3 regions of the Christensenella massiliensis genome follow, and region 2 is predicted to be linked to each of the others. Evidence: riboswitches for the same ligand, from Rfam matches in the RefSeq annotation. Region 2 holds a riboswitch; each other region holds the start of a gene.
What was found. Region 2 has a riboswitch for cobalamin ahead of PUP29_RS08030 (homing endonuclease associated repeat-containing protein). Riboswitches for the same ligand answer to the same signal wherever they lie in the genome.
Positions count from the first base shown of each region.

Region 1: it holds a riboswitch for cobalamin, as region 2 does, so the genes downstream of both, PUP29_RS04510 (ABC transporter substrate-binding protein) here and PUP29_RS08030 (homing endonuclease associated repeat-containing protein) in region 2, are expected to answer to the same signal.
Region 3: it holds a riboswitch for cobalamin, as region 2 does, so the genes downstream of both, PUP29_RS09590 (ribonucleoside triphosphate reductase) here and PUP29_RS08030 (homing endonuclease associated repeat-containing protein) in region 2, are expected to answer to the same signal.

Region 1 covers NZ_CP117826.1:933,735-941,758, forward strand. The annotation lists gene PUP29_RS04495 (lectin like domain-containing protein) at 1-2,890, opposite strand, end outside; gene PUP29_RS04500 (ABC transporter ATP-binding protein) at 3,088-3,858, opposite strand; gene PUP29_RS04505 (FecCD family ABC transporter permease) at 3,859-4,869, opposite strand; gene PUP29_RS04510 (ABC transporter substrate-binding protein) at 4,886-5,860, opposite strand; cobalamin riboswitch at 5,992-6,207, opposite strand; gene argC (N-acetyl-gamma-glutamyl-phosphate reductase) at 6,384-7,418, shown strand; gene argB (acetylglutamate kinase) at 7,465-8,024, shown strand, end outside.
Region 2 covers NZ_CP117826.1:1,669,384-1,677,407, reverse strand. The annotation lists gene PUP29_RS08055 (helix-turn-helix transcriptional regulator) at 1-677, shown strand, start outside; gene PUP29_RS08050 (ABC transporter ATP-binding protein) at 740-2,536, shown strand; gene PUP29_RS08045 (ABC transporter ATP-binding protein) at 2,533-4,311, shown strand; gene PUP29_RS08040 (metal-dependent transcriptional regulator) at 4,375-4,758, shown strand; gene PUP29_RS08035 (class I SAM-dependent methyltransferase) at 4,894-5,496, shown strand; cobalamin riboswitch at 5,813-6,041, shown strand; gene PUP29_RS08030 (homing endonuclease associated repeat-containing protein) at 6,164-6,517, shown strand; gene PUP29_RS08025 (DUF4430 domain-containing protein) at 6,492-7,865, shown strand; gene PUP29_RS08020 (immunoglobulin-like domain-containing protein) at 7,937-8,024, shown strand, end outside.
Region 3 covers NZ_CP117826.1:1,972,428-1,980,451, forward strand. The annotation lists gene PUP29_RS09575 (ABC transporter ATP-binding protein) at 1-579, opposite strand, end outside; gene PUP29_RS09580 (TetR/AcrR family transcriptional regulator) at 775-1,494, shown strand; gene PUP29_RS09585 (EFR1 family ferrodoxin) at 1,491-2,261, shown strand; cobalamin riboswitch at 2,596-2,761, shown strand; gene PUP29_RS09590 (ribonucleoside triphosphate reductase) at 2,883-4,982, shown strand; gene PUP29_RS09595 (anaerobic ribonucleoside-triphosphate reductase activating protein) at 4,979-5,638, shown strand; gene PUP29_RS09600 (hypothetical protein) at 5,709-6,164, opposite strand; gene PUP29_RS09605 (helix-turn-helix transcriptional regulator) at 6,270-6,596, opposite strand; gene PUP29_RS09610 (hypothetical protein) at 6,880-7,128, shown strand; gene PUP29_RS09615 (hypothetical protein) at 7,141-7,647, shown strand; gene PUP29_RS09620 (hypothetical protein) at 7,644-8,024, shown strand, end outside.

The DNA.
Region 1 (8,024 bases), 740 kb from region 2:
TCTCAATACTGTCGAGGTCGCCCGCATAGCTCCATTTCACACCGGAAAATTCTTCTTCATCCGGCATGACGACCGCCGCCGCTGTAAACTCGGCCGTTCCCTCCGCTTTTAGGTCTACTGAATCCGCGCTGTTTATGCTTATGCTTTCCACCCCAAGCTTTTCCGCGATATTATTCTGCCGCAGCAGGATGCTTTCCGCGCTGCTCATTGCCGCGAACGTCCAGCACGAGGGGATCCAGCCCTGATTTTTCGGCGGTGTGACCGCGCCTGCATCCCGCAGGTCAAATTTCTCCGGAAGCTCAGTAGCCGGCGCTGCCGTCTCTCCCTGCGGAAGAGCCGCCGTCCGGTTTTGACCGCTCGCCGAAGCCGTATCCGCCGTTGCTGCCGGAGCAGAAATGCCGGTTCCGGAAAGCTGGGAGACGCGCAGCGCCGTTCCCGGCTCGCCTTGGTCTTCTTCGTTCGTGCCGCCTCCTTCACCGTCCGTAAATACCTTGATGCAGTTATTGGCCGAATACTGCTGCGAGATATCTGTCCACGTCCTTCCGTCCGCGCTTGTAAAGCTCTGTCCGGCCTGCGCTTTCGCCCGTTCCGACCTCCCCGATATCGGCATTTCGATCGCCGCCGCAACATCGCTTCCGTCACGGTTTTGCAGGCGTATTATCACGCTGAATGTTTCACCGCTTGAAACCAGCATCCCATCACCGAGCTCTACCGTATAATATCCCTTATATTTATGCGTTCCGCTGGCGACATGCTTCGTCTCCCCATTCGCTTCGATATAGACATCGTAGTCCTGCTCCTCATGCATCGCATAGAAAGAGACTGCCTTTATCGCCTGATCTCCCGCCGCTTCAAACACATTTTTTGTGTACAGCACCTTTCCGCGCGAATATTGGCTTGGCTCATAATAATTAGTATAGCCCAGCATGTCATACTGATAGATGTTATCGTAGCTGTCTGCCGGATCATCCACAAAAATTGCCGCGGCCGAGTTTGCCGAAAGGTCCGCACTATAATAGGAGATATAGAAAAAACCGTTCTGTCCCTTTTCTGTTCCGTAATTGTTTTTCGCAATAAACGCTCCGTCTCCCGCCGGCGTATAGGTTTCTCCGTCCACTGTTACGGTGAAGCTTTCCGCCGGGACCGTATCGTCCCAGCCTACGAGCGAGATCGCGTGGCCGCCGCCCGCCATATCCTCCTCCGGCTTATAATAGTAGGAGCCCGTCTCGTCGTAATAACCGTTTTCTCCCTCTATATGCCGCAGCCCGCAGTAAATCGCCCCGTAGGTATAGATCGCGTTTTTATAATGCAGCGTATCCTCCGCGTTCTTCTCCCGGTCGGGCAGCAGGATCGCCTGCCGCAAATGATACCGCGCGGGCACCTCGTTATAGGTAAAATCAAAATAATCCAGTTCATCCAGCATATACGGATCGTCTGCCTCGAGGACCGGGCCGCTCCATCGCGCAAGATAGGCGAGCGCCATATAGACGTCCCCGCCTGAAAGAATACCGCCGCGCCCCTCCGTCGGCGTGTAGCAATCTTCAGATGAGTCTGCATTGAGCATCGCGTTCAGCATGTTATATTCAGAAAGATCGATCCCCTCCGCAGCCTGCTTGGAAAGCACGAGCGTATATTCCTGCTCCGTAAAATATCCGCCGTTTCCCTGTACAACGGCATAATAGTCTCCTTCGCTCAATTTTGCTGTGATGCGCTGATCGCCCTCCAATTCGCTGCGCGCGACCTCTGTTCCGCTTTCGTCAAGCAGGCTGAGCGTATAGGCCGCGTTGTCATCATCCGGCTGAAAGAGCAGCAGCTCTACAGGCATTTGGTAGTTGTAGTGGAATTTATAATAATCTACATCGGAAGCGGTATGGAGCGTCGCTTTCAGCTTTGCGGGAAAGGAGACCTCCGTTGCGGAAACGGCGCTGTCGTTTGGTTCGTAAGTGTCACCCGCACCCGACACCCGATAGGAAAAACGCTGCACATCTCCCGGTGCGGCAGCCCCGTTATAGGTTCGGGCGCTGATCACCATATCCCCGTTTACCGTTACGGACGCCCGGTTTGTTCCTGCGTCCTCCGTTCCGGCCGCGCCCTTTTCCGGTACGCTTCCATCCGTCGTATAGAGGATAGTTTCTCCTTCAGCAGCCGAAAGAGTGACCTCCGTTCCAGCAGGAACAGTTCCCGGCACGGGAGAAGCCGCGACCGCTCCGCTTTTTGCCACCGTATAGGCCGCCTGTACTATTTCACTGCTTTTGAGCCCAGCCTTGCGCGCGCTTGCGCGGATATTCATATCTTCCGTCAATACGATCCCCGTGTTCCTATCGTAAAACAGCGCGCTTTCATGGAGCGGAGAGGTCCCGTCCAGCGTATAGCGTATCTCTGCGTCCTGCGTCTGTGTAGAAAGACCGATCTCCTCAGAAACAGGATATTGCCCCTCCTCTTGTAAAAATTCGACCGGCGCGCAGGCCGCCGGAAGAAAACGTATATCCTCCGACAGGGCCGCGTCTTCATCTCCGACTGTCATGCTCAGAATGGCAACACTGACGCCCTCAAGCTCTTCCTGCGTAAGCACGCCGTCCTCTATTGCCCGAATGATCGCATCGGTGAGGCGCAGCGGTTGCGACGGTTCATATTCTATTTGCTCCGTGACCCTCATTTCCTTGTTCTTCAACGTGAAGATCAGCATATAGTGAAGCGGCTGCCCCTGCACGGAGGCAGGATCCGCAATCCTTACCGTTGTATCCTCCTGCGCCGTATAGAGGCCGCTTTCGTCTGGTTCTTCGCAATTTTCCACGACAAGAAACTCCGATGCAAAAGCAAGCGGCGCACAGGAAAATACTGCCGTTACAGCCAAAACCACCGCTAAAAATAAGCTTACTGTTTTTTTCATTCTGTCGATTCTCCATCCTATGCGCCCGCACATGCGCACGCCTGTTCATTTTATACTACAGATATTATAGCATGACTGCCGCATATCCGCATCAAAATCGATGTACAAAACAAATCCTTTCGACGCTTCCTCATACATGCGCCGGATATAACAAAAAAGCCGCTCCTTACCGGTGCGGCTTCCTTTATTTGTTTTGATCACGGCATTTCCGGGAAAATATAGGTGGAACCGTCATTTTCATGCAGCATACGGATTTTCGTATCGTAGACCTCCTCGAGGATATCTTTCTGCAAAACGTCTCTGGTCGGCCCGTGCCGGACAATGCGCCCCTGCTTCATCAGCACGATCTCGCTGCAATAGTGGCTTGCAAGATTCAGATCGTGCAGGACGCATACGCATAAAAGCCCGCTGTCCCGTACCAATTCGTTTACGAGAGACAGTATCCCCACCTGATGCTTGATATCGAGGCTCGAGACCGGCTCGTCGAGCAGCAGGATGCTCGACTGCTGGGTAAGCGCCCGCGCAATGATCATGCGCTGCCATTCCCCGCCGGAAAGCCCGATCACAGACCGGTTTTCAAGGTGCGCGATCCCCGTTTTGGCAATCGCCGCCCGCGCGAGACGGATATCCTCCATGCTGTCTCCCTCAAATGTCTTTTTATGAGGATTGCGCCCCATGAGCACAGTTTCAAGCACGGTAAAATCATATTCCAAGGCATAATTCTGCGGCACGAGCGCCATCTTTTTCGCCAGCGCCTTAACACCGATCTCCCGCACGTTCGTTCCGTCGATCTCCACACTTCCCCTTTCGGGCTTTAAATAGCCGGAAATCGTCCGCAGAAGCGTCGTCTTTCCCGCGCCGTTCGGTCCTATGATGCCTATCATCCCCGTATTCAATGTAAGGGAGATATCGTGCAGGATCGGCGTATCGCCTACTCCGCAATCGAGGTTCCTGATACAGATTCCCACTTAGATCCCTCCCCTGTTTCCGCGCCGCAGCAGAAAAATAAAGAACGGCACACCGAAGATAGACGTTACGATACCCACGGGCATCTCCTGCCCGTTCAGGATCACGCGGGCAATCACATCGCAAATGAGCAGATACATGCCGCCGCCCACAAAACAGAGCGGCATCAGCTTTTTATTGTCCGGCCCGGCGATCATGCGCAGAAGATGCGGCACCATCAGGCCGACAAAGCCGATGATCCCGCTGATCGACACCGCGACCGCGGAAAGCAAAGACGTTAAAATAAGCATATTCCTGCGCGTCTTATGCGTATCCACTCCGAGGCTCTGCGAGACCTCGTCTCCGTTCAGCATGATATTGAGCGGCTTTGCATGAAACATCAGCAGCGCAGAGCATAAAAGGATGACGGGAAGCGCGACCCATATCTTATCCCATGTCATATTCGCAAGGCTTCCCATGTTCCACATGACGACATTTTCCATCTTGTCCCGGTTGAGCAGCATAATAAGATAAATGATCGCCGAAAACAGCGCGCTCATGGAAAAACCGGAAAGAAGCAGGGAAAACGTCGATACCTTTCCGCGTATGCGTGAAATGTTATACACGATAAATACGGCAACGAGCGCACCGGCAAAGCTGAATACGGCAGTTGTTCCCGCGCCGAAAAGGCTCATGCCCGTCAGAAACGTCATGGCGACCGTCGCGCCGAGCGCCGCTCCCGACGAAACGCCGAGCACAAAGGAATCTGCCATTGGGTTTTTAAATACGCCCTGAAGGCAGCAGCCGGAAACGGCAAGCGCCGCACCGACAAGAAATGCTCCCACCGCGCGCGGGAGCCGGATATTCAGGAAAATATTATATACGGTCTGTGAGGCAGAGCCGTCTATGATCCGCCCGAATTCTGCGACCGAAAACCCGGAGCTTCCAATGAAAAAGGCGCACACAAAGGCGGCTATGCCGCCTATGATGAGCGCCGAAAGAAGTATTCCGAATTTTACAGTCCTTTTTTTCATATCCTGTTCCGCCGGATCATTGTTCGTTTAAGATCTCGCTGAGCTGCGCAATCGCTTCCGCGATCCGCGGACCGGGACGTGTGAACACGTTCGCGTCGATCTCATAGACCTTTCCGTTTTTGACCGCGTCAAGGTCCTGATAGCCCTGCGCCTGCGCCAATCCGTCCGCTTCACTTCCCATCGTCTCTCCTACGAGTATGATGTCGGGATTTGCGACCACAAGGTCCTCCACCGGATATTCGATCCACGGATATTCGGCGTCCTCCGTCACGCATTTTCCCCCTGCAAGCTCGATCATCGTGTTGATGAAGCTTCCCGGGCCGCTCGTCCAGTTGCCGTTTTCACCATAGCTCATGACGTAATAAACAGTTTTCTTTTCCGCCGGCTGGTTCGCCTGCGCTTCTTCTACCGCAGCGTCGATCTCTCCAATCACCGTTTGGGCCTCTTCCTGCGCGCCGATGATCTCTCCGATCAGTTCGATCGAACCCGATATTTCGTCAAACGTCGTCGCCTCTACGACTGCGACCGCGATCCCGAGCTCCTGAAGCTGGGCGACAGCATCTTCCTGCAAGCCGGTTCCTGCCAGCACAACGTCAGGCTCAAGAGACGCCACTTTTTCCACGTCCGGTCCGTTGAAATCACCGACGACCTCTATAGACTCCGTAATCTCCGGATAATCCGAATATGCGTCCACCCCAACGAGCTGCTTCGCCGCGCCGAGCGCGCATACGATCTCCGTACCCGCGGGCGTAAGGGAAACGATCTTGTCTGCCTTTTTGACCGTCACTTCATTTCCCGCCATATCTGTTACGGTCACGCCGTCTGCCTCTGCCGTTCCGGAAGGTTCAGCCGCTTCAGCGGAAACACTTGCCTCCGGGCTTTCAGACGTCTCCGGCGTTCCTGTTTCTTCCGCCGGCTGCGCAGCGCACCCCGCAAGCGCCGCAGCGCAGAGCACGACACACAAAAATAGTGCGATCCATCTTTTCCTCATAACTGTCCTCCTGTATAAAATAGTAACTGCTTGCTTTTCCCGGGCGCGGCCTGCGTACATAAAAATACCTTTCCGGCTTAAACAGCAGAAAAGGCACTGTGCGTTTTCCTTTCTCCCCGCCGAAGAAAAAAACATCGTTTCACGATTCGGCAGGTTTTCCGGCTTGACTTCATCGCATCCTGCGCGCCTTCCCGGCCTTTTGGCCAGTGGCATTTATACGGTTTCCCGCAAGCTCCAGTCTGTTTCCAGTCCGGCGCAGTTGCTCCGTCACACGGCAGCGGTGGGCTGCAGCGGCATACGCTTTCCCTATTATCCGGTTTCCCGGCACCAAAATCGATTTTATTTATGTTTTAAAATATATCACAAAAAAATTTTTCATACAATGGAATTTTCTCTCTTATTTGGCACTATTTTCTTATAACCCCTATTGCATAATTATTCATTTGAATGTATAATTATTAATATCAGTTTGAAATTCAGGGGCACGCAAAACGGTTCCCCTACAAAAGGAGTTGTTTTTATTATGGTAAATGTCAGCGTGATCGGGGCGACCGGCTATGTGGGCGCGGAGCTTTTGCGCCTCCTTTCTGCGCACCCGGACGTGCATATCAATAAGGCTGTATCCAAAAGCTTTGCCGGAAAAGAGATGAAAGATATCTATGCAAATTTTATTCCGAACCAAAGCGTCGGGCTCACCGGAGAGGAAAGCGGTCCGGATGCGGGTGATTTCGTATTTCTCTGTCTGCCGCACGGCCAGTCTCTCAAGGCCGCGCCCGCGTTGCTTGCGTCCGGGCACAAGGTCATCGACCTTTCGGGGGATTTCCGCTATGACGATACCGATATTTATGAAAAATGGTATGGTATCCCGCATACCGCGAAGCAGGAAAATGCTTCCGCCGTTTACGGACTGCCCGAATTTTTCGGAGACGATGTGAAAAAATCCTCTTTTACAGCCAATCCGGGCTGTTATACGACGACGAGTATTTTGGCGCTCGCGCCGCTGCTTGCGGAGGGCGTCATTCGGGAAAACGGTATCGTGATCGACGCGAAATCCGGTGTGACCGGAGCGGGCCGGAAAGAAAAGCTCGCTTTCTCCTATTGTGAAACGGCGGATAACTTCAAAGCATATTCCGTACCGCTGCATAGGCATACCTCGGAAATCGAGGAGCAGCTCTCCAAGCTCTCCGGCAAGGATATTTGCCTCCTGTTCACACCGCATCTCCTGCCCGTCAAACGCGGCATTCTCGCGACGATTTACGCAGAGCTCGCGGAGGGCGTTACCGCGGAGCAAATTTCCAAAGTATACGAAAGCTACTATGCGGACGCCCCTTTCACACACGTTCTGCCGCACGGAAAGCTGCCTGAGCTGAAATATGTAGTCGGCTCCAACAACTGCATGATCGGTTTTGAACTCTCGGAGCGTACCGGAAGGATCATTATCGTTTCCTGTACTGATAATCTCATCAAGGGCGCCGCAGGACAGGCGATCCAGAATTTTAATCTCATGAACGGCTTAGATGAAACGCTGGGGCTGCCCCGGACGGCATGGTATCTGTAACTACCGGCGGTATTGCCGCCTCTTATTAAAGGAAATGGTGAATAGTATGGAAGATCAAAAAATGGAAAAATATCTGGAACGTGCTCATGTGCTGATCGAGGCTCTGCCTTATATCCAGCGTCTGTTTGGAAAAACGATCGTTATCAAATACGGCGGCGCAGCCATGATGCACGATGAGCTTACGCAGAAGATCATGGAGGACGTTACCCTCCTGAAGTTCGTGGGCATGAATCCCATCCTCGTACACGGCGGCGGGCCGGACATCAATCACATGCTTGACTCACTTGACATCAAGCCGAACTTCGTCGATGGCCTGCGCGTGACGGACGACGCAACGATGGAAGTCGTACAGATGGTGCTTACCGGGAAAATCAATAAAGAGATCGTCGCCAAGCTGAACGGTATGGGCGCGTCTGCCATCGGCCTCTGCGGTATCGACGGCAACATTATCAAGGCGGTCAAGGCGCCGCCGAAAAACGGCGTTGACCTCGGCAACGTCGGGCAGATCACGTCGATCAATACGACGCTCCTCAACACCCTCGCCCACGACCAGTATATCCCGGTCATCGCGCCGGTCGGGACGGGCGATCACGGCGAAAGCTACAA
Region 2 (8,024 bases):
CGGACTACTCCACGTTCGTATCCGGCGAATATTATGGACTTAGCATCCTCCTGCACATAGAGGAAGCGGAACGTGCGCTGAACTCCTTTTTAGGCGAACGGGTCCATATTGGCGAGCTGTTTGAGCACATTCTTTGCGAGGGGCTGTTCGTGCTGCGCGCAGACCCGGAGATCCAGCATATCGTATCCGAGATCTACCGTGCGCCTGCACGGGCACGGCACGGTTATTACAGGCTGAAAGCGGCGGAGCTCCTGCTGTTCGTCATGTTCCGGCGCGCGGGCAGCGGAGCGCTGCTGTTCTCCGGCTATTGCCGGGGAAGCGTACCGCGTGCGGAAGAGGCGGCCCGCCGTCTGACGGAGGACCTGAAGCGGCATTATACACTCGCGGAGCTTGCCGTTCTTTGCCGGGTGAGCGAAACGACGCTCAAAAAAGAATTCAAAAAGGTATACGGGGAAACGCCGGGGCAATATCTGAAGCGCAGGCGTATGGAGCAGGCGGCCCTGCTGCTTGGAACGACGAGGCTTTCCGTGGGTGAGGTCGCGGAGACGGTCGGCTACCGGAACGCAGGCAAATTTTCCGCCGCATTTACGGAGCGCTTCGGTGTTTCTCCCCGGCTGTACAAAAAAGATGCCGTTTTGGAGCAAAACGCATGCTTTGGAGCTGGAACGATTCCTTGAAGCGGTTTATAATCGTCTAATGTTAGCGAATGCTAACCAATGAAAGGCAAGGAGGAGTTACAGTGAAACCAAGGAAGAAAGGAAATATTGCGCGGCTGATGGAATACGCCGGAAGCTACCGGAAGCTGACGGTGCTCGGCTGCGTGCTGTCGGGGATATCCGCCGTGCTGTCTATGGCGCCGTATATCCTGATCTGGTTCGTGGCGCGCGGCATTTTTGAAGCGGCCGCGGGCGGGAGCGTGGAAGAGCTGGCGCAGTACGGCTGGTATGCCGTATGGTTCGCGCTGATCGGCGCAGGCGTCTATTTCGCCGCGCTGATGTGCACGCATCTCGCTGCGTTCCGAACGGCGCGGAACATGCGTTCCGCCGCGGCAAAGCGGCTCGTAGACCTGCCGCTCGGCTTTTTCACAGGCAGCCAGTCGGGCAGGCTGCGCAAGACGATCGACGATAACGCCGGGCTTACGGAGACGCTGCTCGCGCACGAGCTGCCCGACGCGGTAGGCGCGGTGGTGACGCCCATCGCGGCGGTAGCTCTGCTGTTCGTATTCGAATGGAGACTCGGGCTTTTGTGCCTCATACCCATTGTGACCGGCGTCATTACGCTGTTCCGCATGATGGGCGGCAAGCAGGCAGGCTTTTTCAGCCGCTATCAGCGCGCCATCGAGGACCTGAGCGCGGAAGCGACGGAATATGTGCGCGGCATTCCGGTCGTCAAGGTGTTCCAGCAGACGGTATATTCCTTTAAGACCTTTTATGCGTCGATCATGAGCTATGGAAAGATGGCTTCGGATTACGCCATGGTGAACCGCGTTCCCATGTCGCTGTTTACCACCGTTCTGAACGCGGCGTTCCTCCTGCTGATCCCGGCGGGAATGATACTTTGCAGCGTCTCGTCGGACGGCTGGGGCGCGCTTGCAGACCTTATTTTCTATGTTCTCTTTACGCCGCTGTGCGCGATGATGATATCCCGCCTGATGTATGCGGGCGAAGCGTCTATGCAGGCTGCGGAGGCCGTACACAAGCTGGATGAGATCATGGAACAGCAGCCGCTGCCTAAAGCGGCCGCGTCCGTTTCCCCGCGGGGAACGGAGATCGAGCTGAAAAACGTGACCTTTACCTATCCCGGAGCGGAGCATCCCGCGCTTGCAGGCGTGAGCTTTACAGTGCCCGCGGGAAAAACAGTGGCGCTCGTCGGGCCGTCGGGCGGCGGAAAAACGACGGCGGCGAGCCTTATTCCGCGCTTTTGGGACGTACAGGAGGGGGCGGTGCTCGTGGGCGGCGCGGACGTGCGCCAAATCGCGCCGGAGGAGCTGATGGATTCCATCGCGTTCGTGTTTCAGGATACCCGCCTCTTTAAAACGAGCCTGCTCGAGAACATACGCGCCGCGCGCCCGGAGGCGTCACGCGGGGAAGTACTGCGGGCTGCGGAGGCCGCGCAGTGCGGAGATATCCTCGGGAAGCTGCCGGACGGCCTCGATACGGTGGTCGGCGCAAAGGGCGTATACCTTTCGGGCGGAGAGCAGCAGCGCATCGCGCTTGCCCGCGCCGTTCTGAAGGACGCGCCCATCATCGTGCTCGACGAGGCCACGGCATTTGCGGACCCGGAAAACGAAGCGCTTATCCAAAAGGCGTTCGAGGCGCTGACAAAAGGGAAAACGGTGCTGATGATCGCACACCGGCTGTCTACCGTACAGGATGCGGACGGCATCGTGGTCCTGCGGGACGGCATCGTGGCGGAGCAGGGAACGCATGCAGAGCTGCTTGCCCGGAAAGGCGTCTATGCCGCGATGTGGAAAGACTATCAAACGGCGGCACAGTGGAAAGTCGGCGGAGCGGCCGGAAAGGAGGCAATGGCATGATCAAACGGTTACAGCAGCGCTATGCGCTGACGGAAAAGGGCGCGAAAGACCTTGTGCGCGCCGCATTGCTCACAATGCTTGCGAATATCAGCCTGATGATCCCGGCGGGGCTTTTGCTCCTCGTTTTGATGAACATTATAACGGCGCTTTCCGCCGGCGGAGACCCGGCGGCCGGGGTGTGGGGCTATACCGCCCTTGCAGCGGCGCTCGTGGCAGTGATCTATCTCGTACACTATTTCCAATATAAGGCTCTGTTCATATCGGTCTATGATGAAAGCGCAAACAGGCGCGTGCGTCTCGCGGAAAAGCTGCGCGCACTGCCGCTGTCGTTTTTCGGGAAGCGGGACCTTTCCGACCTCACGTCGACGATCATGTCGGACTGCAGCCTGCTCGAGCAGGGCTTTTCCCACTGGGTCCCCCAGCTCTACGGAACAGCTGTTTCGACAGTCATCATTTCCGCGTGCCTGCTGATATTCGACTGGCGGCTCGGCCTTGCAGTCGTCTGGGTGATACCCGTTGCGGCGGTCATCGTAGCCGCCTCCAAAAAGGTGCAGGACCGCTACGGCACGCGCGCCCTTCTTGCGCGCCGTGCGGCGACGGATGGCCTGCAGGAACTGCTCGAAACGGTGAAGGACATCAAGGCGTGCAACCAGAAAGGGAGCTATCTTGCGGGGCTCGACGAAACGCTCGCGCAGGAGGAAAAAGCGACGGTCCGGGGCGAGCTCGTGACGGGCGTGTGCGTCACGTCGGCGCAGGCGCTCCTGAAGCTCGGGATCGCGACCACGGTGCTCGTGGGCGTTCTGCTGTTCGCTTCCGGGCAGGTGGCGCTTCCGGTATTCCTGATCTATCTGATCGCCGCCTCGCGCGTTTATGACCCGCTTAACAATGTTCTCATCAATATGGCGGCGGTGTTCGGCATGCAGATCAGAGTCGAACGTATGCGCGCCATTGAGGAGCAGCCGGTGCAGACGGGAACAGACAGCTATTCCCCGGACGGCTATGATATCGCGTTCGATCATGTGCGGTTCGCCTATAATGAAAACGAGGGCGTGCTCGAGGACGTGTCGTTCACGGCAAAGCAGGGCGAGGTAACAGCGCTCGTCGGGCCGTCGGGCGGCGGGAAGAGCACCGCAGCGAAGCTTGCGGCGCGCTTCTGGGACGTGGACGGCGGGACCGTCACGATCGGCGGAGTGGACGTATCCTCCGTGGAACCGGAAACGCTGCTCGAGAACTATGCGATCGTATTTCAGGACGTAGTCCTCTTTCGTGATACGGTCATGGAAAACATACGGCTCGGACGGCGGGGCGCGACGGATGAAGAAGTGATCGCGGCGGCGCGCGCGGCACAGTGCGAGGAGTTCGTATCCCGCCTGCCGCAGGGCTATCAGACGGTGATCGGTGAAAACGGCTCTACCCTTTCGGGAGGCGAGCGGCAGCGCATCTCGATCGCGCGTGCGCTCCTCAAGGACGCACCCATTGTTCTGCTCGACGAAGCCACGGCAAGCCTCGATGTGGAGAACGAAACGGCGGTGCAGGAGGCGCTCTCCGGGCTGGTACAGGAAAAAACGGTGCTCGTGATCGCCCACCGGATGCGCACGGTGATGGGGGCGGACAAGGTGGTCGTGCTCTCGGAGGGCAGGGTCGCCGAAATGGGGCGGCCGGAGGAGCTTGTGCAAAGCGGCGGCGTGTTTGCGCGCATGGTAAAGCTGCAGCAGGAAAGCGCAGACTGGAAGCTCAAAGGCGAGGCAGGAAAGACGGCGGCCCATAAAGCATGAATCGAGGGATAAAAAGAGGCCCGGCAGGACCGCCGCAGAAAAAAAGCAAAGGATAGATACTGAATGAGAAAAAGACCGAGCGAAGACCATTTATATGAATCCGGCGAGGATTATTTGGAAGCGATCCTGATCCTGAAGCAGAAAAGCGGCACGGTACGGCCGATAGACATCGCGCGCCGTTTCGGCTATTCGCGGCCCAGCGTAAGCAGGGCCGTCGCCGCGCTCCGTGCGGACGGGCTGCTGCGGCCGGATACGGGAAACGACCTTGAATTGACCGAAAAGGGGCTTCGCCTTGCGCAGAAGGTCTATGAACGCCATTGCTTTTTCACGCAGCGGCTGACCGAAGCGGGGGTGGACCCCAAGACCGCCGAACAGGACGCCTGCCGCATCGAGCATGCGATCAGCGACGAGAGCTTTGAGAAGCTGAAAAGCTCTTTCTCGGAATAGAAGCCTGTTTTTCGGCCGGAGGGCAGGCGCAGCCGCAGAAAGCAGAGATAAGCGGCGGTGTTTTTCCGCGCGCTAAACCGAGCGGCCTAAGCGGAACGGATGATGACAGGCCGCAAAATGCGAGGAGCAAAAACGATGAAAAGTATCTTTCAGAACACACGAAAGCCGGAGGGCTTTTGGGGGCGGATGATCCTGCGGGGCATGAACCGCGGGCACGCGCCGCTTTCCGCATGGGGCATGACCTATCTTCGGGCGGCGGAGAACGCGTGCATTCTCGACATCGGGTGCGGGGGCGGCGCGAACATTGCGCGTATGCTCCGGCTGTGGCCGCAGAGCTTTGTGGAGGGCGTCGACTATTCCCCGGAAAGCGTAAAGATGAGCCGCAGGAAAAACAAGGCGCTTCTCGGAACGCGGTGTGCGGTGCGGGAGGGAGACGTAAGCGCGCTTCCCTACGAAAACGGCGCGTTCGACGCGGCGACCGCATTCGAGACCGTCTATTTCTGGCCGGAGCCCGCGCGCGCCTTTGCCGAGGTGCGCCGGGTCCTGCGGCCGGGCGGGATGTTCCTCATCGTATGCGAGGGAAGCGACCCGGCCGACGCCACATGGACGAGCCGCATCGGGGGAATGACGGTCTATTCCGGAGAAGAGCTCCGCAGCCTGCTGCAAAGGGCAGGATTTTCGGAGCCTGTCCTCCGGCAGGGCAGAAAGGAATGGATCTGCCTCACCGCCCGCGCATGAACGGCAGAGCGGAACAGCTGATGTCGATAAAAAAATACAAAGCAAAATAGAATAGTTCAATATACGGTTTCACAGAATATGCTAATATAAATACAGCGTTCCGCAGGATGGGGCGCCCGTTCAGGAAGGCTGTTTCCTGAACACAGAGACGTTTGCGCGCAGATCATACGAATAACGTCTGGTATTCTATTTGTGCGCAAAAGCATAAACAGATCGTAAATCACCGGCGGCTTTACGGCCGTGCGCTCTGCGCACAGTAAAACCGCCGCAAGCACGGAAAGCGTCCGGCCGCGCAGCGGCGAGACCTTTTCGAAATATTCATAAAGTAGCTTTGTGGCCCCGCGGTGTGCGTTTGCGCGCGGGGATGGACAAGGGAATTGGGTGAAAGTCCCAAACGGAATCCGCCGCTGTAAGCGCTGAGGCAAGCATCCGTTGGCGAAAGCCAGTCACTGGGAGACCGGGAAGGCAGGGTGCCTGACGCGAAAACAACAGAAGCTGTTTTCACAGGCGTAAGTCAGAAGACCTACAAAGAGACGAAAAAAAGACGGGCGGGCGCCGGAACGTTTGCGCAGGGGTCTTTTTATTGTTCGCGGGAATACGGCCGCGGCGGATCGCATTCGCCGCGGTTTTTTATTTGTCTGCGTATACCGGAAGGAAAGACGGAAAAATGGATCAAATAGAAGCGTGCAGGCAGGAAGCCGAAAAATGGAAAAAATGGGAAAAAGCGGGCGCATTTCGCAATATGGACCGGGAACGTGCGGAAAAATATAACCTCTACCGGCAGGCATGCATCCGGCGGTTTGCTTCTCTTTACCGGGAAATGGACGACGAGGCGCTTCTCGGCATTCTGCGCAGCCGGGCGGCGGAGCTCGGCAGAAATCCCAACCGCCGGGAGGTGTTTCCGGTCTATCATATTTTTTTGCGTATGAGATTCAAAAACTGGCCGTCTGCTCTGCGGGCGGCGGGGCTGAAGCCCCCGAAGGAGAAGAAGAGATATGAAAACAGGAACAAAAACCGCTAAAAAAACCGCTTTCAACGTCATTATGGCGGTTGCGGCAGCCGTCATCGTGATTGGCGCGGTCATGATCGCGGGCAGCCTGCAGGGATGGTTCGACGGCGGCGGACAGACGGCACAGGGCGGAACTGCGGCTGTGGCTGCGGAAGCGGTGACCGCGGAAAATAAGACCGGCAGCGCCAACATCGAGCGGGAGGGGATCGCCTATTCCCTTGAGGACGGCACGAAGCTGCGGGACGGCGACATCATCGAGACGCTCAACGGCTCTTCTGTAGAGCTTGCGCTGCCCGCAGGCGCGGTCAGCCTGAACCAGAACACCGAGGCCGTGGTACGCATCGGGGAGGACGGCTTTTCGATAGAGCTTACAAACGGAGAAGCCTTTGTAAATACGGACGGCGCGTTCACCCTGCGGCTCGCGGAGCTTGAAACGGACGTGACCGCCGCCTCCGGCGTATTCTCCGCCAGCGCCCCTGCGGGCAGCGCGAACGTGTATGTCTACGAAAACAGCGTAAGCGCGGGCGGCATAGAGGTCTCGGCCGGGCAGGCTGTGTCGCTCTATGCGGATGGTCAGGCGCCGTCGGTCGCGGCGCTTTCTCTCGCGGCGCTGAACGATTTTGACATCGGGCAGGTGCGCGCGGCGAACGAAACGAAAACGCTGTGCTTTACGAACGGTGAGCTTGATGCGCTTGCGGCGGAGCGGGAGGAACAGCTGCGCTCCGCGCTTAAGCAGCAGCAGGCCGAACAGGAAAAAGCACAGCAGATCGAAGAGCAGCGGCAGAACAATCAGAATGGAACGGGAGGCTCCGCCAGCGGTACGGGAAGCAGCGCTGCGGGCGGCGCTTCCGGGAGCACAGGCGGCTCCGGGTCCTCCGGCGGCGCATCGGGAGGAACGGGCGGCAGCGGCTCATCCGGAAATGCAGGAAATGCGGATGCGGGGCTTCCCGCGAATCCCACCTGCACCATCGCCATCCGCTGCAATACGATATTAGACCACATGGAGGACCTCGCGGAGGGCAAAAACAAATATGTGCCCGCGAACGGTACGATCCTCGCCGCGTCCACCCTCGAATTCAGCGAGGGAGAAACGGTGTTCGACGTTTTGAAGCGCGCGTGCTCGCTTGCGGGCATCCAGCTCGAGTATTCGTGGACGCCGATGTATAACAGCTATTATGTAGAGGGCATAGGCAACCTGTATGAGTTCGACTGCGGGAACCAGTCGGGCTGGATGTATCAGGTGAACGGGTGGTATCCGAATTACGGCTGCTCGGAATATAAAGTGCAAAACGGGGATTCCATCGTATGGAACTATACGTGCGAGGGCTATGGGGCGGATCTTGGCGCAGGCATGTCCTGATGGGAGAAACGGCTCGCGCCCGCGCGCGAAAGATGAGATAAAAAGAACGGGAGAAAGAAGAGGTAGGAAGGATGAAACAGGGAAGTAAGAAGCGGCTTATGAAGCTCGTCGCGGTGCTGCTCACGGTTGCTCTCGTGATCGGCGCGCTGCCGCTCACGG
Region 3 (8,024 bases), 300 kb from region 2:
CGGATAGGCATTCAGCGCGGCAAACAGCCCCGTTCCCGCGGGCTCCTGTGCGTAATATGCCATAAATTGCAGAAGCGGTTCAGGTATCTGCGCTGTTTCTTCCTGCCCGTCCGCCTGTGTACGCCCATCGATCGCAAGGGAAGCTGAACCGTCCGCCGACGCCTCTGCGATCTGCTCTATGGCAGAGACTGATGCGAATGCTTTTGCGAATGCGGGATTCAGGAGCTCGTCGTTTTCCCCGCCTGCGGTGTTTTTGACATAGATGTTTTCATCTGCGAGCGCCGGATAGTCCTCGAGATAGGCCGCGTAGGACACACTGTCTTTTGTAATCAGCGTGTAGTTTTCCAACGCCGTTTGCTGCCCGCCGCCGTCCATAAAGCCGAGGAGCGTATCCATCGTGCTTTCGCTCACAGCCGAGGGGACCGCGTTTTCGATCCCGCCCTGCTGGATGCCTGTATCCACGATTTTGGACATATAATTCGGCAGCGAAAGATCGCAGAAGGCCTGCCCGAACAGGAGCAGGACAGCCGCGAGGACGAGCGCAGCGTATGGTTTCATGTATTTGATGATGCGCTTCATAAAAAGTTGCCTTTCCTTTCTTACATACAGAATCTTTTACAGGCTGCGGAACGGACCCGGCAGCCTGCATTGATACTTCCGCTTGCTTATGATACCGCGGTTGCATAAAAATGTCAATAAGGTTGACAAAAATATTGACTGTATTACAAAAATGTGCTAATCTAAACCTGTAATTCGGGGAAAGAAGAGCGCAACATGGCAGGAAAAGATACGAAAGAAAAAATCAAGGAGATCGGCCTATCGCTGTTTCGAAAGCATGGCTTTGAAAACGTGACGATCAATGAGATATGCGAGAAAAGCGGTGTCAACAAGCATACGTTTTATTATTATTTTAAATCGAAGGACGAGCTTTTAAAGGACTATTATGAATTTCCGTATGATATCAGGACGGAATATTTTGTACGCATGCTGAACGCAAAGAATTATATAGAACAGCTTTGGCTCTCCTATCAGCCTTTCTTTGACCATCTGGGCAAATCGGGACCGGAGATACCGCGGCAGCTGTTCATCAAAAACATCAACCATGACGTAGGAACATTCCGCTGCGACCAACGCCGGAAGGAGCACATGGAGCTGCAGACAGGCATCATCGGGAAAGCGCAGGCGGTAGGGGAGATACGCAATTCTTCCGATCCGACCACCTTATGTATTATGATCCACCAAATTTTTGTAAGCGCCCTCTTTATGTGGTGCATGCATAACGGCGCGTTCGACCTGCCCTTGTATGTGCGCAGCAGCATAGAAGCGCTGCTCGATGTGAAGCCGGAGCTGCGCGCGGAGCCAAAAATGAGCCTTGCGGACATCTGGAAGCGTGATGAAAAGGAGATCGAGCGGGACGGAGAGCGTCTGAAGCGGCATGCTGAGGCCGCAATACGGCGTATGAGAAAGGGAACGAATAAGGAGAAGACGGTATGAAAAATGTTACGGCAATTTATTTCAGCCCGACAGGCGGAACAAAAAGCTATGTCCGCGCAGTTGCACGGGGAATAGCGGATGATTTCCGCGAGATTGACCTGACGAACCGGGAAACACGGGCAAAGGAGCATCTGTTTTCACCGGATGAGATTGCGGTGATCGGCGTTCCCGTTTATTACGGACGGATCCCGCAGCTGCCGGACGAGCTGCTGCGCGGCCTTACGGCGAGCCATACGCCTGCGGTGTTTGTCGTCGTTTACGGCAACCGGGAATTCGACGACGCGCTTTTGGAACTTTCCGATCTGTGTGAAAAACAGGGCTTTTATGGCGCGGCGGCCTGCGCGTTCGTTGCGCAGCATACCTTTTCCCCGAAAATCGCGGCAGGACGACCGAATGAAGAGGACCTCACGATCGCGGAAGCATTTGGCAGGGAGATACGGGAATTTATGGAAGCAAAGGATGCAAAGCCGCTTTCTTTGCCCGGAGACCGGCCGTACCGGTCGTTTACTGTGGCGCCGTTCACGCCGAAGGGAGACAAAAGCTGCACCGGCTGCGGAACATGCGTGCGGATATGCCCGTCAGGGGCGATCACGGCGGAGGCTCCGCGGGAGACGGATGCGAAGAAATGTATCCGCTGTCTTGTGTGCGTACGCGCCTGCCCTGCGGGAGCGCGCAGGGTAGGCGGCCCGGTCTATAGTATGGTAAAGCATAAGCTGGAAAAGGAGCTTACGAAAACGGAAAAAGAGGCGAGGCTATTTCTGCCTTAATGGAGACCGTTCCCGGGAGGAAGCGTGTAAGAGCCGAAAGCGGGCTTATCGGAAAAGCCATGCTGCTGCGCGGACAGGCGCTTTTTTGAGTTTGCAGCGCTTTTACTGCGCGCAGAACACACGGCCTCAAAACCGCTGCGAGAGAGGGCTTAAGGGCGCTCCGCTGCAAGAAGCTTAGAAAAAAGCCGACCAAGGGCTTATCGACAGACTGAAGCGCCTTTTCAAGGCGTTTTTTTGCTGGACAAAGAAAACTGCTTTTGAGGAAAATGGGCCCCGGGGTTGACTTTATGGAGAAGAAGCAATACAATATATACGTATTTTTAAAATATTTACCACATCATATTGTATTTCGGATGGGGGAAGACGGGTGAAAATCCCGCGCGGTCCCGCCGCTGTATGAGCCGAGCAATGCACGGAAGCCACTGGGAAAAGGAACTGGGAAGGCGTGCGGCGCGTTTGAGGCTTGAGCCAGAATATCCCGTTCGAAATGAAAGCGCCGCGAGGTATGGCAACGAAGAACGTTTTTTGAGCAAAACGAGAGGAGTCTGCACCTCGGCGCGTAAAGGATACGCGCTTATTTTTGTATGCGCGCATCCGGAATATCCCGGAGGAGGAAACGCGATGATCACAAAAATCAGAAAAAGAAACGGAAGCACGGAAAATTTCCAGAAGGAAAAGATCACTTGGGCTATCTTCAACGCTGTGACTGCCGTGGGCGGAGACGACTTCGACACGGCGCAGAAGCTTTCGGGCGAGGTGGTGGACCTTGCGAACCTGCGCCTGAAAACGGAGACCGCGGACGTGGAGGAGATACAGGATCTTGTGGAAAAGGTGCTGATCGAGCGCGGACACGCAAAGACAGCGAAGGCCTATATCCTTTACCGTGAAAAACGCCGCGCGGCAAGGGAAAGCAACGCCCTCATCGGCGCGACGATCGATATGTTTTCCGACTATCTTGACGATAAGGACTGGCAGATCAAGGAGAACGCGAACACGCAGAAATCCATCAACGGTATGAACAACTATGTACGCGAAACATTCACAAAGCAGTATTGGCTGCACGAGGTCTATCCGCAGGAGATACGCGAGGCGCACACGAGCGGCGCGTTTCACATCCATGACCTTGGATTTTTCGGTCCATACTGCGCGGGCTGGGATCTAAAGCAGCTGCTCGCGGACGGATTCGGCGGCGTACCCGGCAAGGTGGAGTCCTCTCCGGCCAAACATCTGCGTTCTTTTTTGGGACAGGTGGTGAATTCCACATTCACTACGCAGGGAGAGACTGCGGGCGCGCAGGCGTGGTCGTCTATCGACACCTATTGCGCGCCTTTTATCCGCTATGACGGCATGACCAAAAAAGAGGTCAAGCAGGCGTTGCAGGAGTTTATTTTCAATATCAACGTTCCCACGCGCGTGGGCTTCCAGTGCCCGTTTTCGAACCTTACCTTTGATATCGTCGTTCCGCGTACGTTAAAGGACGAGGCTGTGATCGTGGGGGGAAAGATCCAGCGTGAGACGTACGGGGAGTTCCAGAAGGAAATGGATCTGTTCAACGAGTGCTTCTGCGAGGTGATGCTCGAGGGAGACGCGCACGGACGGGTATTCACCTTTCCGATCCCGACCATTAACGTGACGAACGATTTTGACTGGGACAGCCCGGTGGTGAACAGGTTTATGGAGATCACCTGCAAATACGGCATCCCGTATTTTTCAAACTATATCAATTCCGATCTTTCGCCGGAGGACGCGCTTTCCATGTGCTGCCGCCTGCGGCTCGATACCAAACAGCTCCGCAAGCGCGGGGGCGGGCTTTTCGGCTCGAACCCCATGACGGGCTCGATCGGCGTCGTGACCATCAACCTGCCGCGCATCGGCTATCTTTCAAAATCCGAGGGAGAATTCAAGGCGCGCCTGTGGCAGATGGTGATGCTGGCGAAAAACAGCCTTGAGATCAAGCGCAAGATGATCGAGCATCAGACGGAGCGGGGGCTGTATCCGTTTTCGGCGCACTATCTGCGCAACGTGAAGATGCGTACCGGGCAATATTGGTACAACCATTTCAATACGATCGGCATTCTCGGCATGAACGAAGCGCTGCTCAATTTCTATGGGGACGGCACGGACCTGACGACCGAAAAAGGGCAGGAATTCGCAATATCCGTGATGAACTATATGCGCGGCCTGATGACAGAGATACAAGAAGAAACGGGACATTTTTACAATCTTGAGGCAACGCCTGCGGAGGGCACGAGCTACCGCCTTGCGGAGCTGGACAAAAAGAAATATCCTGACATCATCTGCGCGGGCGGCGGGGACGTGGCCTATTATACCAATTCCACACAGCTTCCGGTCGGCTTCACGGACGACATTTTTGAAACGATGGACCTGCAGGACGAGCTGCAAAGCCTGTATACGGGAGGAACCGTGCTGCACCTCTATCTCGGCGAGCGCATTCCCGACATCGAGGTGGCGAAAAGCCTCATCCGCAAGGTGTTCACTCATTACAAGCTGCCGTATCTCTCGCTTACGCCTACATTCTCGATCTGTCAGGAGCACGGCTATCTTGACGGCGAGCAGTTCACCTGCCCGGAGTGCGGAAAGGATACGGAGGTGTGGAGCCGCGTCGTCGGTTATCTGCGCCCGGTACAGAATTTCCACAAGGGCAAAAAGAAAGAATATGACGAGCGCGTGAAATACCGCATCAGGGAGCAGAGCCTTTGAACATCGCGGGACTGCTGAAAACGGCTACCATCGATTTCCCGCACCGGCTTGCGGCGGTGGTATTTACGGCGGGCTGCAACTATGATTGCAGTTTTTGCCATAACAGGGCCCTGCTCGGCGCCGCCGAGCTTATGGAAGACGGCGAGGTGCTGCGTTTCCTTGAAAAACGTGCGGGCCTGCTCGACGGGGTCGTGCTATCGGGCGGGGAGCCCACCCTGCAAAAGGACCTCGCGGAGTTTGCGGGCACGCTGAAAGGGCTTGGCTACGATGTGAAACTCGACACCAATGGGAGCGATCCAGAGGCGGTGGGCAGGCTGCTTGACGGCGGGCTTGTGGATTATGTTGCGATGGACTATAAAGCGCCGCTTTCCCGCTATCCGGAAATCTGCGGGGCCGGAGCGGACGGCTTTTTGGAGACGCTTGGTTTGCTGCAGGCCTCGGAGATCGAATGGGAGCTGCGGACCACGGTGCTTCCCGAACTCCGTGAAGAGGAGCTGCGGGAGATGGCGGAGGACGTGCCGCCTTTGCCCCTTTATGCTTTGCAGCTCTACCGCCCGGTGCGGATCGAAAAGCTGCGCGTTTATACGCCGCAGGATATTGGGCGGATAGCGGAAGCGCTGAAGGGAGTCCAGCCCAATGTGACTGCACGGTGCTGAAATGAAAAGGCGAAGGATAGCTCCTTCGCCTTTTTGGCTGACAAATGAAGCGCGCCGTGCATCAAAAGACCTACAGGTCGTGGATATTGAGCGGGTCGAACTGGAACAGATGGCCTTTATAGACGTGCGACGCGCCGTATATTTTAGAATAAACGGCGAGACTGCGGCGAAAAAAATCTTCGTCTATTTCGAGAAATTCACAGAATTCCTGCATGGTACGCAGGCCGCGCTTGAAGCCCTCGAACAGCTTTTCGAGAGGCATGACCTTCTGGGCGGCCCAACGGTCCGCCATATATTCATATTTATTCTGGATATGCGTTTCAGCGTCCAGCAGATTGATGGCGCAGGTGTGCTGATGACCAAGCTCGTGCGCCGTAACGGCATTTTTCTGCGCCGTGCTTTCGAGGCTGCTGCTGATTAGGATCGTTTTGCCTACCGTGAGCGCGTTAAAATCGCTGCGGAACGTGTAGGTCTCAAGGGTTATCCCGTTTTTCCGAAGTTCTTCCTCTAAAATTTCGCGCAACATAATTTCCACCCCTTTTAGGCACTCTGGCCCGCTGTGTCTGTGAGATTATTATAGCAGGGGGGAATGTCTTTTTATGTCGATTCGTGTCGATTCTAAAAAATTTTTTCAGGAATCTTTACGCTTATTATAGATCGCGATGATCTCTTCGATCTCCCGGCGTTCGTCTTCTGTAAGACGGTCGTAGCCCTTAGGCGCGGAGAGGGCGACCAGCGTTTCAGACGGCGTATCTGCGGGTGCGGCGGTATCTGTCAGACAGAGGATATAGTCTACCGAAACGCCGAAGATTTCAGACATTTTTTTCAGAGCCTTGATGTCGGGCTCATAATTTTCATTTTCCCAGCCGGAAAGGGCGCCCTGCGTCACGCCGAGCCGCTTTGCCAGATCGGTCTGCTTCAGACCTTTTGCGGTGCGCAATTCTTTGATTCGATTCATGGGGGAATACCTCGAATATTAGAAATACTTATATCAATTTTACTTATGTTTCTATTTTACTGAAAGAGGAATATTTTTTCAACGCAACAAATATTAGGTAAATTAATATTTCTCGTTGACAGACGAGGGGGCAGGTGATAATATTAGCTTAACTAATATTAGTAAAATTAATATTTGGAGGGAATATGAAAAGAAAAAAGCGGGAACTCGATCTGACGCTCGTGAAGATCGCAAACAAAGGAAAACGGCAGGAAGTGAAAAGAGAGAGAAAGGAGGGTACGAAATGAAGATTGGAGACGCGCCGTATATCAGAAATTATATGGCAACAGGCGAGGAATATCCACGCGAGCTATGCGCCCGGCAGGAGGAAGCGGAGGAGCGCCTGTATATGCTGGAGGATGAAAGACGGGATGTGGAGGAATTTATGGGCCTCAGCATAGAACTGAAGGAGGATGTGTTGGATCACTATGATACGGAGATCCGGGAATGTGAACGGACGATTGCATATTTTGAGAACATGAGGAGACGGTAGGGGAGACATAATATGGAAGAAACGGAATTGCTGTTGTTCCAGTATGGAGCGCTGAAGCGGAAATCGGAGGAATGCCGGGAGGCGGTCCGCGAACTGACTGCTGAAAAATATGCGTGTATCGACATATTTCTGAAAGGACCGCGGCTGGACGGAATTGGGGGAAAACGCGGAGAAAACGATGATCCGGTCTGCCGGATCGTGCAGAAGATGGCGGATATTTATGACGGACGGATTGCAAGGGCGGTAGAAAAGCTGGAAGGGCTGTATACAGAATTCGACAAAGTACGGGATAAGCTTGAACGTGCGGGTTTGAATGAGGCAGAAAAAAAGTATGTAGAGCTTCGGTATGCGCAGGGAAAAAATGTAGCGGATATCGCGGAGGAAATCGGATATTCCGAGCGGCAGACACAAAGGCTGCGAAATCGTATCCTGCGGGTGCTTGCAGGCGGGAGAGAATATGAAAGGGCCGGAAGCATAGGCATGCGCGGTGGAAAAAAAGGAAAGGAGCAAACAGGATGAAAAAGGAGAAGAAAAGGAATTGGTATGAGGAGCAGAAGGAGAGGAGGGAAAAAGAACAGCGGGAAAAAGAGGCGCGGGAGCAGCGGAGGAAAGCGGCGCAAAGGAGAAGAAGGGAGCAGACCGGAACGGGGAACGGATATGCGGGGGTGGAAAAAAAGACGGCCGAACCGTGGAAAAGCACGGCCGGAACGGCGAAAAACCAAGCGGAAGTTGCTCCGACGTGGGTGAACACGGCAGGGCCGGGAGGAGGCGCAGAGCTGTGGAAGCAGGTGAAGCTGGAGCCGGGGGAGACGGCGGCGGATTACTATGAAAAGAAACGAAAGCAGCGGGAAGCGGACAGGCAGAAGACAGACGCGGCATTCAGCCGTGCGCTGGAG